Regions from separate parts of the Cellulosimicrobium sp. PMB13 genome, predicted to be linked through region 2. Evidence: riboswitches for the same ligand, from Rfam matches in the RefSeq annotation. Region 2 holds a riboswitch; the other holds the start of a gene.
What was found. Region 2 has a riboswitch for thiamine pyrophosphate ahead of thiO (glycine oxidase ThiO). Riboswitches for the same ligand answer to the same signal wherever they lie in the genome.
Positions count from the first base shown of each region.

Region 1 (5,512 bases), 700 kb from region 2:
ACGAGGTTGTCGATCGCCGTGACGGTGACGACGCGGCCTGCGGCGTGGTCGACGACCACCTGGACGAGCGCCGTGTTGGCGCCGAGGGTCATCGCCGTGCTCGGCCACTGGCCCTCGGGCAGCACCTGCACGAACGGCTCCCCCACGTACGCGTCGTCCCACGCCTGGCGGACCCGCGCGTCGACGTCCGCAGGACCGAGGTCCGCGACGTCGCGAGACAGCGGCGCCGATACCGTCGCCAGGATCCCGCGCGCCATCGGCACGAGCGTCGGCGTGAACGAGACGCGCACCGCCGGTGCTCCCGCCGCGCGCAGGTTCTGCACGATCTCCGGGACGTGCCGGTGGCTCCCGCCCACGGCGTACGGCTGTGCCGAACCCAGCCCCTCCGACGCGAGCAGGTGCGGCTTGAGCGCCTTCCCGGCGCCCGAGTACCCCACGGCCAGCACCGCGACGACGTCCGACGCGTCGACGAGACCCGCCGCGACGCCGGGCTGGAGACCGAGCGTCACCGCGGTGACGTTGCAACCCGGCACGGCGATCCGTCGCGCACCGGCGAGCCGCTCGCGCTGACGCGTCTCCGTGGCGCCAGCCCCCGGGCTCTGCGTGAGCAGGAGCTCCGGGAGCCCGTAGGGCCACGTGCCCGCGTGCTCCGAGCCGTAGAACTGCTCCCAGTCCGCGGCGGACTCCAGCCGGTGGTCCGCACCGAGGTCGAGGACGAGCACGTCGTCGGGCAGCTGCGCGGCGATCTCACCCGACGCGCCGTGCGGCAGCGCGAGCACGACGACGTCGTGGCCCACCAGGTGCTCGACGCTCGTCGGCAGCAGCACGCGGTCGGCGAGGGATCGCAGGTGCGGCTGGTGCGTCCCGAGCAGCGTGCCCGCGTTGCTGTGCGCCGTCACGGCGCCGATCTCCACGTCGGGGTGCCCGGCGAGCAGCCGGAGCATCTCCCCGCCCGCGTACCCGGACGCCCCGGCGACCGCCACTGTGATCGTCATATGCATCACTATACATAGTTATACATCGCGCCGTGCGCTCGTGCGGGCGCGCTCTGGCTGCGCCCGCGGAGGACTCGCACCGTGCGCTCGGGCTGGCGCGTTCTGGTTGCGCCCGCGGAGGAGTCGCCCCGTGCGCTCGGGCTGGCGCGCCGTCACCGTGGTCTGCCACCTCACGTCCTCGCGCGCGCTTCTACGCCCTTCGCGCACGGCCCGACCCCACCGCTCGTCCTGCCCGTCACCACTCCGCACCGCGCGGTCCCGCCGGCGATCGCGACCGGGTCGGACGTCGTGAGGCGAGGGACACCCGAGGCGAGACGGCGCCGGGCGGGGCGGGTGATGTGCGAAGGGCGTCAGAGCCGCGCTCCTAGAAGGCGAGCCGACGGGCCGTGGTGACGGCGCGGCAGCCCGAGCACGTCAGCCGCCCCGGCCACCCAGCCCGACCACGAGATCCGCCCACCCGACGCACCCACGAGGGCCCTGACCCGAGCCGAGCCCACGCCCCGCCTAGGCTGGGCCTCATGCACGCGATCGTGGCCCGCGAGGCGGGTGGCCCTGACGTCCTTGAGTACCGCGAGCTGCCCGACCCGACGCCGGGACCGGGGCAGCTCCTCGTCCGTGCGGCGGTCGCGGGGGTCAACTTCATCGACACGTACAAGCGCTCAGGCGTGTACGCGATGGAGTACCCGCACGTCGTGGGCAGCGAGGGTGCGGGCGAGGTGGTGGCGGTCGGCGAGGGAGTCGAGGACTTCGCCGTGGGCGACCGCGTCGTGTGGACGGAGGCGCCGGGCTCGTATGCGGACCTCGTGGTCGTCGCGGCGCGCGAGGCGCTGCCCGTGCCCGACGCCGTGACGTTCGAGGACGCGACCGCCGTCGCGCTGCAGGGCCTCACGGCGCACTACCTGTGCACGTCGTCGTACCCGGTGCGTCCCGGTGACCGCGTCCTCGTGCACGCGGGCGCCGGCGGGGTCGGGCTGCTCCTCACCCAGATGATCGTGGCTCGCGGTGGGCACGTGATCTCGACGGTCTCGACGCCGGAGAAGGCCGAGCTGTCGCGCGGCGCGGGCGCCGAGCACGTGATCGAGTACACCGCGCTCGGGGACCTGTCGCACGACCTCCCCGAGATCGTGCATGGTCTCACCGGTGGTGAGGGTGTCGCCGCGGTGTACGACTCGGTCGGCAAGGACACGTTCGACGCGTCCCTCGCGTCGCTGCGCCGCCGGGCGACGCTCGTGCTGTTCGGCGGGTCCTCCGGCCAGGTGCCGCCCGTCGACCCGCAGCGGCTCAACGCCGCGGGGTCGGTCTTCCTCACACGACCGAAGCTGGCCGACCACACGGCGACGCGCTCCGAGCTCGTCGAACGGGCGACGGAGGTGCTCGGCGCTGTCGCCGGCGGCACGCTGCGGGTGCGGGTCGGGGCCACCTTCCCGCTCGCCGAGGCCGCCGAGGCGCACCGCGCGCTCGAGGGGCGCGCCACCACGGGCAAGGTGCTGCTCGTGCCCGACGCCGCGGCGTCGGGCACCCCGGAGCAGGAGGCATGAGCTGGGACTGGGTCCCGGCGCGGCCCGGGGAGGAGGACGGGTCCGACGGCGGCCCCTCCCCCGCGCTGCGCCGGGCGGTGACGGTGCTGGCCGTCCTGTTCACCGGGGTGCTCGTCGTGTACTACCTGACGGTCGGCGTCCGGCAGGGCGAGGACCGGTGCGTCGCCGAACGGCCGGAGGGGGTCGCCGCGAGCCAGGTCGACTCACGCTGGCGGTGGTGGCCGCCCGGCACGGAGTGCGTCTACCCGACCGGGACCGAGGTCGCGCGCGCCTGAGACGCGGCGGAGCCGGCAGCCTGCACCTCGACCGGCACGTCGACCGGTGAGGTCGCGTACAGGTGGTCGACCGGTCCGCGTCCCGACCCGACCTGCAGCGCTACCCCTGCGCGCAGCGCCCCGGTGAGCCACTCCTTCGCGTCGCGCGCCGCCTCCGGCCAGCCCGCGCGCTGCGGGCGCAGCGCCGCGAGCGCCGCGGAGAGCGAGCACCCGGTGCCGTGCGTGTGCGGCGTGTCGACGCGTTCGGCGTCGAACGTCGTCACGCGACCCGCGCCGCCGTCCGCAGAGCCGGGCTCCACGAGGGCGTCGGGTGACGTCGCGCCGGTGAGGTGCCCGCCCTTGAGCAGGACCGCCGTCCCGCTCGCCGCGACGAACGCGCGCGCCTGCCCGAGCGCCTCGTCCCACGTCGTCGCGACCGGCGTCCCGGCGAGGACGGCGAGCTCGGGCAGGTTCGGCGTGACGACGTCGGCGCGCGCCGCGAGGTCGCGCACTCCCTGCTCGGCGCCGGCGTCCAGCAGGCGGTGGCCCGAGGTGGCGACCATGACCGGGTCGAGCACGACGTACGGGGCGCGCTCCCCGGCGCCACGGCGGAAGGCACCGAGGTCGTCGAGCCACGACGCGATCTCGCGCGCGTTCGCGGCGTCCGCCACCATCCCGATCTTCACCGCGTCGATCTGGACGTCGTCGGAGACCGCGTCGAGCTGCTCGCGCAGGAACACCGGACCCGGGACGTGCACGGACCGGACGCCGTGCGTGTTCTGCGCGACGAGCGCGGTCGTCACCGCCATGCCGTACGCGCCGTGCGCGCAGAACGCCTTGAGGTCGGCCTGGATGCCCGCACCGCCGGTCGGGTCCGTCCCGGCGACCGAGAGGACGCGCGGACGCGAGGGCCGCGGGGCAGGTGAGGTCGTGGAGGCGAGCGTCATCGCCGGACATCCCTTCGCTAGTACGAGCTAGATCAGGTTCGACGGGTGTGATCTCAGCCCTGTCCCAGGGCACCCCGTGTCGGTCCGCTCATGCTAGCGGTGCGGCACGCCGTCGCGACGCGCCGTCCGTCCTCACTCCTGGTGGATCGCCTCGCCCGCGATCTCGAGCGACACCTTCTTGCCGACGAGGAACCCGCCGGTCTCGAGGATCACGTTCCAGACGAGTCCGTAGTCCTCGCGGTCGAACTCGCCCGTGGCGTGGAAGCCGAAGATGTCGCGTCCGTACGGGTCGCGACGCGCGCCGCCGTAGCGCATCCTCAGGTCGATCGGGTGGGTGACGTCGCGGATCGTCAGCAGGCCGCTCACGACGAAGTGCCCGGCCTCGGCCGGAGCGGTGCGCTCCGTCGCGACGGTGGCGCGCTCCGGCGACCGGTTGCGCAGCCGCGCCCACGCGAGGATGGCGTCGTCCTGGCTCCCCTGCCAGCGGACGCCGGTGCTGCGGAAATCGAGCGTCGGGTAGGTCTCGACGTCGAGGAAGTCGGCGCTGTGCAGGTGCACGTCCCGGTCGGCGTTGTGCGTCGTGAGGCTCGCGGAGTCGATGCTCGCTGACACGGCCGAAGCGAGCGGGTCCTCCCCGACGAGGATCGTCGCGCTCGCCCTCGTGAACTCGCCGCGCACGGGCGAGACCATCATGTGCTGCCCGGCGAACCCGACGCGCTTGTGCGCCTCGTCGAGGACGTACGTGCCCGCGTCGGGGACGGTCATCCCGTTCCACTGCCGCACCGGTCGTGTGCTGGTCATCCGTCGCCCTCCGGAGGTCCTGTCGAGCCGCGACCGCGTCGAATGGCACGGTGTTGGTCGAGTGTCCAGAAGAGCATCCCGGATTGTTAGGTGAACATTCAACTAATCCGTGGGTGACCTTGCGTACAGCCGTCAGCGGGCGGGCAGCTCGCCGGGCATCGGGTCGTCGTCGCCCCAGCGCGTCACGCGCAGCCGGCGACCGTCCGGGCCGGGCACCACACGCTCGTCCCGGGCGGCGTCGTCGAGCGCGGCCTGCAGCGAGGCGGGCGAGTCGTGCGTGACGCGGACGAACGACCCGGAGAACGCGTCGAGCCCGCCCCCGGCGATCGCGACGACCATCTCGACCGTGCGCTCGACCGGGGTCCACTCCGTGCGTCCCTGGTGCATGACCATCGAGCCCGTCATGTCCGTCTGCACGACGCCGGGCGCGACCTCGAACGTGCGCAGCCCCCGGTCGTACCCCGAGCGGTGCAGGTTCGCGCCGAGGCGCAGGAGCGCCGTCTTGCTCGCGTTGTACGCGCTCGCACCGACCATGTCGTGCGAGCCCGCGCCGCTGTTGAGGTCGACGACGCGGCCGCCGCCCCGCGCGATCATGCCCGGGACCACGGTGCGCGCGAGCAGGAACGGCCCGCGGACGTTCGTCTCGAGGATCGCCCACCACTCGTCGGGGTCCGCCTCCCACAGCGGCACCTCGGCGTCGACCCGGCCCGCGTTGTTGACGAGCAGGTCGATCCCGCCGATCTCCGCCTCGGCTGCTGCGACGGCCGCGGCCACCGCCCCGGCGTCGGTGACGTCGGCCGTCACGACGACGGCGCGGCCACCGCCCGCGGCCGTGACCTCGTCCGCCACGTCCTGCAGCCGCGCGGCATCGCGGGCCAGCAGCGCGACGTCGAGCCCCGCGGCGGTCAGACCGACGGCGATCGCCCGGCCGATGCCGCGCGACGCCCCGGTGACCAGCGCCGTGCGCGCGGGCGCGA
Region 1 covers NZ_CP145910.1:2,856,385-2,861,896, reverse strand. Annotated here, with positions in the region: gene argC (N-acetyl-gamma-glutamyl-phosphate reductase) at 1-1,001, opposite strand, end outside; gene V5D56_RS12850 (quinone oxidoreductase family protein) at 1,514-2,533, shown strand; gene V5D56_RS12845 (hypothetical protein) at 2,530-2,808, shown strand; gene thiD (bifunctional hydroxymethylpyrimidine kinase/phosphomethylpyrimidine kinase) at 2,775-3,734, opposite strand; TPP riboswitch at 3,727-3,821, opposite strand; gene V5D56_RS12835 (YceI family protein) at 3,867-4,535, opposite strand; gene V5D56_RS12830 (SDR family oxidoreductase) at 4,668-5,512, opposite strand, start outside.
Region 1: linked by a shared signal. The riboswitch ahead of thiD (bifunctional hydroxymethylpyrimidine kinase/phosphomethylpyrimidine kinase) and the one ahead of thiO (glycine oxidase ThiO) in region 2 are both predicted to bind thiamine pyrophosphate.

Region 2 (5,512 bases):
GGACGGTCGTCCGGGCGGGTCTGCCCGCGGTGCTGACCGTCCACTCGGTCTGGGGCGGCGCGGAACGGGCGTTCGCCGCGCTCGACCGCGTCGTGCGGTGGTCGCGCTGGCCCGTCCTGTGGTCTGCCGTGAGCGAGCTGACGGCGGCTCCGCTGCGTCGCATCGTGGGCGACCACGGCGAGGTCGCCGTCCTGCACAACGGGCTCGACCTCGACGCGTGGCGCATCCCGCGGACCGAGCGCGGCGAGCGCATGGAGGGGTCCGCCGTCCACGTCGTCGCGGCGACACGCTTCGCCCCGCGCAAGCGCGTGCTCCCGCTCCTCGAGGTCGTCCGGGACGCCGCGGCCCGCGTGCCCGACGGCGCGCTCCACGCCACGATCGCGGGCGACGGTCCGGAGCTCGACACCGCCCGCCGGTTCGTCGCCGAGCACGACCTGCGCGGCGTCGTCTCGCTCCCCGGCCGCCTCACCGCGACCGAGCTCAAGCGCCTCTACGCGCGTGCCGACGTGTTCGCCGCCCCCGCGGTCGAGGAGGCGTTCGGCATCGCCGCGCTGGAGGGCCAGGCCGCGGGGCTCGTCGTCGTGACGCGGTCTCAGTCCGGTGTCGCGGAGCGGCTCACCGACGGCGTCGACGCCCTCCTCGCCGACGACGACGCGGAGTTCACCGACGCGCTCGTCCGCCTGGTCACCGAGGACGACCTGCTCGACCGCATCGTCGCGCACAACCGCGACGTCCCGTCGTCGGCGGGCTGGCCTCGCGTCCTCGCCGACGTCGAGAACGCCTACGCCCGCGCCGCGGAGATCGCGGCACGGGCGTAGGAAGAACGGCTGGACGCCGCCGGGATCACTCCCACTCGATGGTGCCCGGCGGCTTGCTCGTGACGTCGAGCACGACCCGGTTGACCTCGTTCACCTCGTTCGTGATGCGCGTCGAGATGACGGACAGCACGTCGTAGGGCAGACGGGTCCAGTCCGCCGTCATGGCGTCCTCGGAGGACACCGGACGCAGCACGATCGGGTGACCGTAGGTACGGCCGTCGCCCTGAACGCCGACCGACCGCACGTCGGCCAGCAGCACGACGGGGCACTGCCAGATCTCGCGGTCGAGGCCGGCCTTGGTGAGCTCCTCGCGCGCGATCTGGTCGGCGGCGCGCAGCGTCTCGAGACGCTCGGCCGTGACCTCGCCGACGATGCGGATGCCGAGCCCGGGGCCGGGGAAGGGCTGGCGCCAGACGATCTCCTCGGGCACGCCGAGCTCGAGCCCGACGGCACGGACCTCGTCCTTGAACAGCGTGCGCAGCGGCTCGACGAGCGAGAACTGCAGGTCGTCGGGCAGGCCGCCGACGTTGTGGTGGCTCTTGATGTTCGCCGCGCCCTCGCCGCCGCCGGACTCGACGACGTCGGGGTAGAGCGTGCCCTGCACGAGGAACTTGACCTCTTCCCCGTGCGCTCCGGCGTCGGCGACGATGTCGCGCGCGGCGTCCTCGAACACGCGGATGAACTCGCGGCCGATGATCTTGCGCTTGGTCTCCGGGTCGCTGTGGCCCGCGAGCGCGGTGAGGAACCGCTGCTTCGCGTCGACCACCACGAGGTTGACGCCCGTCGACGCGACGAAGTCGCGCTCGACCTGCTCGGCCTCGCCGGCACGCAGAAGGCCGTGGTCGACGAACACGCACGTGAGCTGGTCGCCGACGGCCTTCTGCACGAGCGCGGCCGCGACGGACGAGTCGACGCCGCCGGACAGGCCGCAGATCACGCGGGCGTCGCCGACCTGGGCGCGGATCGCTGCGACCTGGTCCGCGATGACGTTGCCGGGAGTCCACTCGGGGGCCAGGCCCGCGCCGTCGTACAGGAAGTGCTCCAGCACGGTCTGCCCGTGCGCGGAGTGCTTGACCTCCGGGTGCCACTGCACGCCGAACAGCCGACGCGCCCGGTCCTCGAACGCGGCGACGGGCGACCCCGACGACGTCGCCAGGACCTCGAAGCCCTCGGGCGCGCGGTGCACCGCGTCGCCGTGGCTCATCCACGTGGTCTGGTTCTCGGGGGTGTCGGCGAGGAGCACACCGGCCTCGCAGACCGAAACCTCGGTGCCGCCGTACTCGCGCTGGCCGGTCTGGGCGACGTCGCCGCCGAGCGCCGCGGCCATCGCCTGGAAGCCGTAGCAGATGCCCATGACCGGCACGCCGGCCTCGAACAGCGCCGGGTCGACGAACGGCGCGCCGGCCGCGTAGACCGACGACGGCCCCCCGGACAGGATGATCGCGGCCGGGTCCTTCGCGAGCATCTGCTCGACGGTGAAGGTGTGCGGCACGATCTCGGAGTACACCTTGGCCTCGCGCACGCGGCGCGCGATGAGCTGCGCGTACTGGGCGCCGAAGTCGACGACGAGCACAGGGCGCGGCGTCGAGGCGACCTGCGCCGTGGTGGGGTGGTCAGGGGTGGTGGCGGGAGACGTCACCGGTCCAGGATAGTCGCCGCGCAGCGCTCGTCCGGCACACCGCCTCAGGCGCCGGCCCGCTCCTCGATCCGCTCGCGCAGCGCCCGCGCCGCGGTCTCGGGGTCCGAGGCCTCCGTGATCGCCCGCACCACGACGACGCGCGTCGCGCCTGCGTCCAGCACGGCGTCCAGCCGCCCGGCGTCGATCCCGCCGATGGCGAACCACGGCGTCGTGGGGCGGGTCCCGGCGACGTCGCGCAGCAGGTCGAGCCCGACCGCCGCTCGACCGGGCTTCGTCGGTGTCGCCCACAACGGCCCGACGCAGAAGTAGTCGACCTCCGGGTCGGCCTCCGCGGCGGCGGCCTGCTCGGCCGAGTGCGTCGAGCGACCGAGGACGGGCGTCGCCCCGAGCAGCGAGCGGACCGCCCCGACCGGCAGGTCGCGCTGCCCCATGTGCACCACGGGCGCCGCCGTCAGGCCCGCGACGTCGGCCCGGTCGTTGACCGCCCACAGCGCGCCGTGCTCGTCCGCGACGCGCGCCACGAGCTCCTGGAGCTCGAGCTCGCGCGCGACGTCGAGCGACTTGTCCCGGAGCTGGACGACGTCGACCCCGCCCGCGAGCGCCGCGTGCAGGAAGCCCTCGAGGTCGCCGCGCTCCTCGCGCGCGTCGGTGCACAGGTACAGCCGGGCGGCGGCGAGGCGGTCGCGGGCCGCGGTGCCCGGGGTGACGGAGGTCTCGGTGCTCATCCGTCGGAGTGTAGGGGCGGGCGCGCCGCCACGGCCGGTACTGTGGCCGAGAGCACGGGAGCCCCGCACGGGGCTGAGAGGGCGTAGGAGCCGACCGTCGAACCTGATCTGGGTCATGCCAGCGAAGGGAGCGCACATGGACCCCCTGCACGCCGCCGTCCGTCCGGCTCTGGCCGTGGACGCAGAGGCCGACCTGCCCGACGGCGCGCGCGACGTCGTGGTCGTCGGCGGCGGGATCGTGGGTCTCGCCGTGGCCTGGCGCGCCGCGTGCGCGGGCCTGACCGTCACCGTGCTCGACCCCTCCCCCGGCGACGGCGCGACGCACGCCGCGGCGGGGATGCTGGCACCCGTCACGGAGGCCGACTTCGGCGAGGACGACGCCCTCACACTCCACCTGGCGGCGGCGCGCGCGTGGCCGGGGTTCGCCGTCGACCTCGAGCGCGCGACGGGGACGGACGTCGGCCTGCGCACCGCCGGGACGCTCACGGTCGCGTACGACACCGACGACCTCGCGCTCCTGCGCCGCGTGCTCGCGCTGCACGCCGCGCACGGCCTCGACTCGCAGGAGCTCACGCTGGCCGACGCCCGGCGGCGCGAGCCGCACCTCGGGCAGCGCGTCGCGGGCGCCGCGTGGGCGCCGCACGAACACGCCGTCGACCCGCGTGCGACGCACGCCGCGCTGCTCGGAGCGCTCGCAGTGCGCGGTGCTGCCGCACCCGGTGCGGGTCACAGGCTCGGGCCGGGCTCCGCCGTCGTGCGCGCCCGGGCCACCCACCTCGCGCTCGACGCGGCGGGGAGGGTCACGGGCGTGCACGACGACGCGGGCCGGCTCCACCGCGCCGGTGCCGTCGTGCTCGCAGCGGGCTGGGAGTCCGGTGCGCTGGCGTCGGGCGTGCCGGGCGTCGTCGTGCCGGTCCGCCCGGTCAAGGGCCAGACGCTGCGTCTCGACGCGGGGCCTGATCTCGCGCTCGAGCACGTCGTGCGCGGCGTCGTGCAGGGTCGGCCCGTGTACGTCGTGCCGCGCGACCCGGTCCCCGACGGGCAGGGCCACGGCTACGCCGGGCATCGCGAGATCGTGATCGGTGCGACGACCGAGGAGAACCCCGACGACCGTCGCGCGACCGCCGGCGGGGTGTTCGCGCTGCTGCGCGACGCCCGCGCGCTGCTGCCCGGGATCGACGAGGCCGCGATCGTCGACGTCACGCCGCGCGCCCGCCCCGCGACGCCGGACAACCTGCCGCTGATCGGCGCCACGCACGTCCCGGGCCTGCACGTCGCCGCCGGGCACGGCCGCAACGGCGTCCTGCTCGCGCCGCTCACCGCCGAGGCCGTCGTCGCGGGCCTGACGGGCGAGCCCCTGGCCGCCGACGCCGCGGCAGCCCTCGCCGCAGCGCATCCCGACCGCTTCACCGACGCCCCGGTCCGCCCCGCCCGCGCAGTCGGTGCCCTCGCTGCCCCGGGTGCCATCGGTACCCCCGTTACCCCGGGTGCCGTCGGTGCCGAACCCCGAGCTATGGGCTGATCACAGGCTGGAACCGCACACAACCCGGGGTTCGGCACCTACACCGCGCGTCACGGCACCCCGTCGACGACCCCTTCCACCCGGAGAGGATGACCCTCGTGTCCCCCACCCCCGCACCGACCGCGCTCGTCAACGGCGAGCAGTTCCCGCTCGACGCGACCACCGGCGTCGAGGACCTCGTCGCCGCGCTCGTCCCGGCCTACGTGACCGACGGGTCGCCGCAGGGCGTCGCCGTCGCGATCAACGACGCGGTCGTGCCGCGCGGCACGTGGTCGAGCACCGTGGTCGCGCCCGGCGACCGCGTCGAGATCGTCACCGCCGTCCAGGGCGGCTGAAGGAGATGTGCATGCACGCCACCGGTACCACGCACCCGGCCGACCCGGTCCTGCCGACGGACGTCGCGGCGTCGGGCACCTCGGCCCCGGGCACCCCGGACCCGGGGGTCGAGGAACGGGCCGGCGCGCTGCACGACCCCCTGGTCGTCGCCGGGACGGCGATCGGCTCGCGGCTCGTCATGGGCACCGGCGGCGCGGCGAACCTCCTCACGCTGGAGGACGCGCTCGTCGCCTCCGGGACCGCGCTGACGACCGTCGCGATGCGGCGCGTCGCGGTCCGGGCGGGCGGCGACCCGGCCGACGCCGGGATCTGGGGACTGCTCGACCGCCTCGGCATCAGGGCCCTGCCCAACACCGCGGGCTGCTTCTCGGTCCGCGAGGCGGTGCTCACGGCGCACCTCGCGCGCGAGGCGTGCGGGACCGAGTGGGTCAAGCTCGAGGTGATCGCCGACGACGTCACGCTCCTGCCCGAC
Region 2 covers NZ_CP145910.1:2,151,714-2,157,225, reverse strand. Annotated here, with positions in the region: gene V5D56_RS09840 (glycosyltransferase family 4 protein) at 1-818, shown strand, start outside; gene guaA (glutamine-hydrolyzing GMP synthase) at 844-2,457, opposite strand; gene thiE (thiamine phosphate synthase) at 2,502-3,182, opposite strand; TPP riboswitch at 3,227-3,329, shown strand; gene thiO (glycine oxidase ThiO) at 3,319-4,704, shown strand; gene thiS (sulfur carrier protein ThiS) at 4,803-5,039, shown strand; gene V5D56_RS09815 (thiazole synthase) at 5,051-5,512, shown strand, end outside.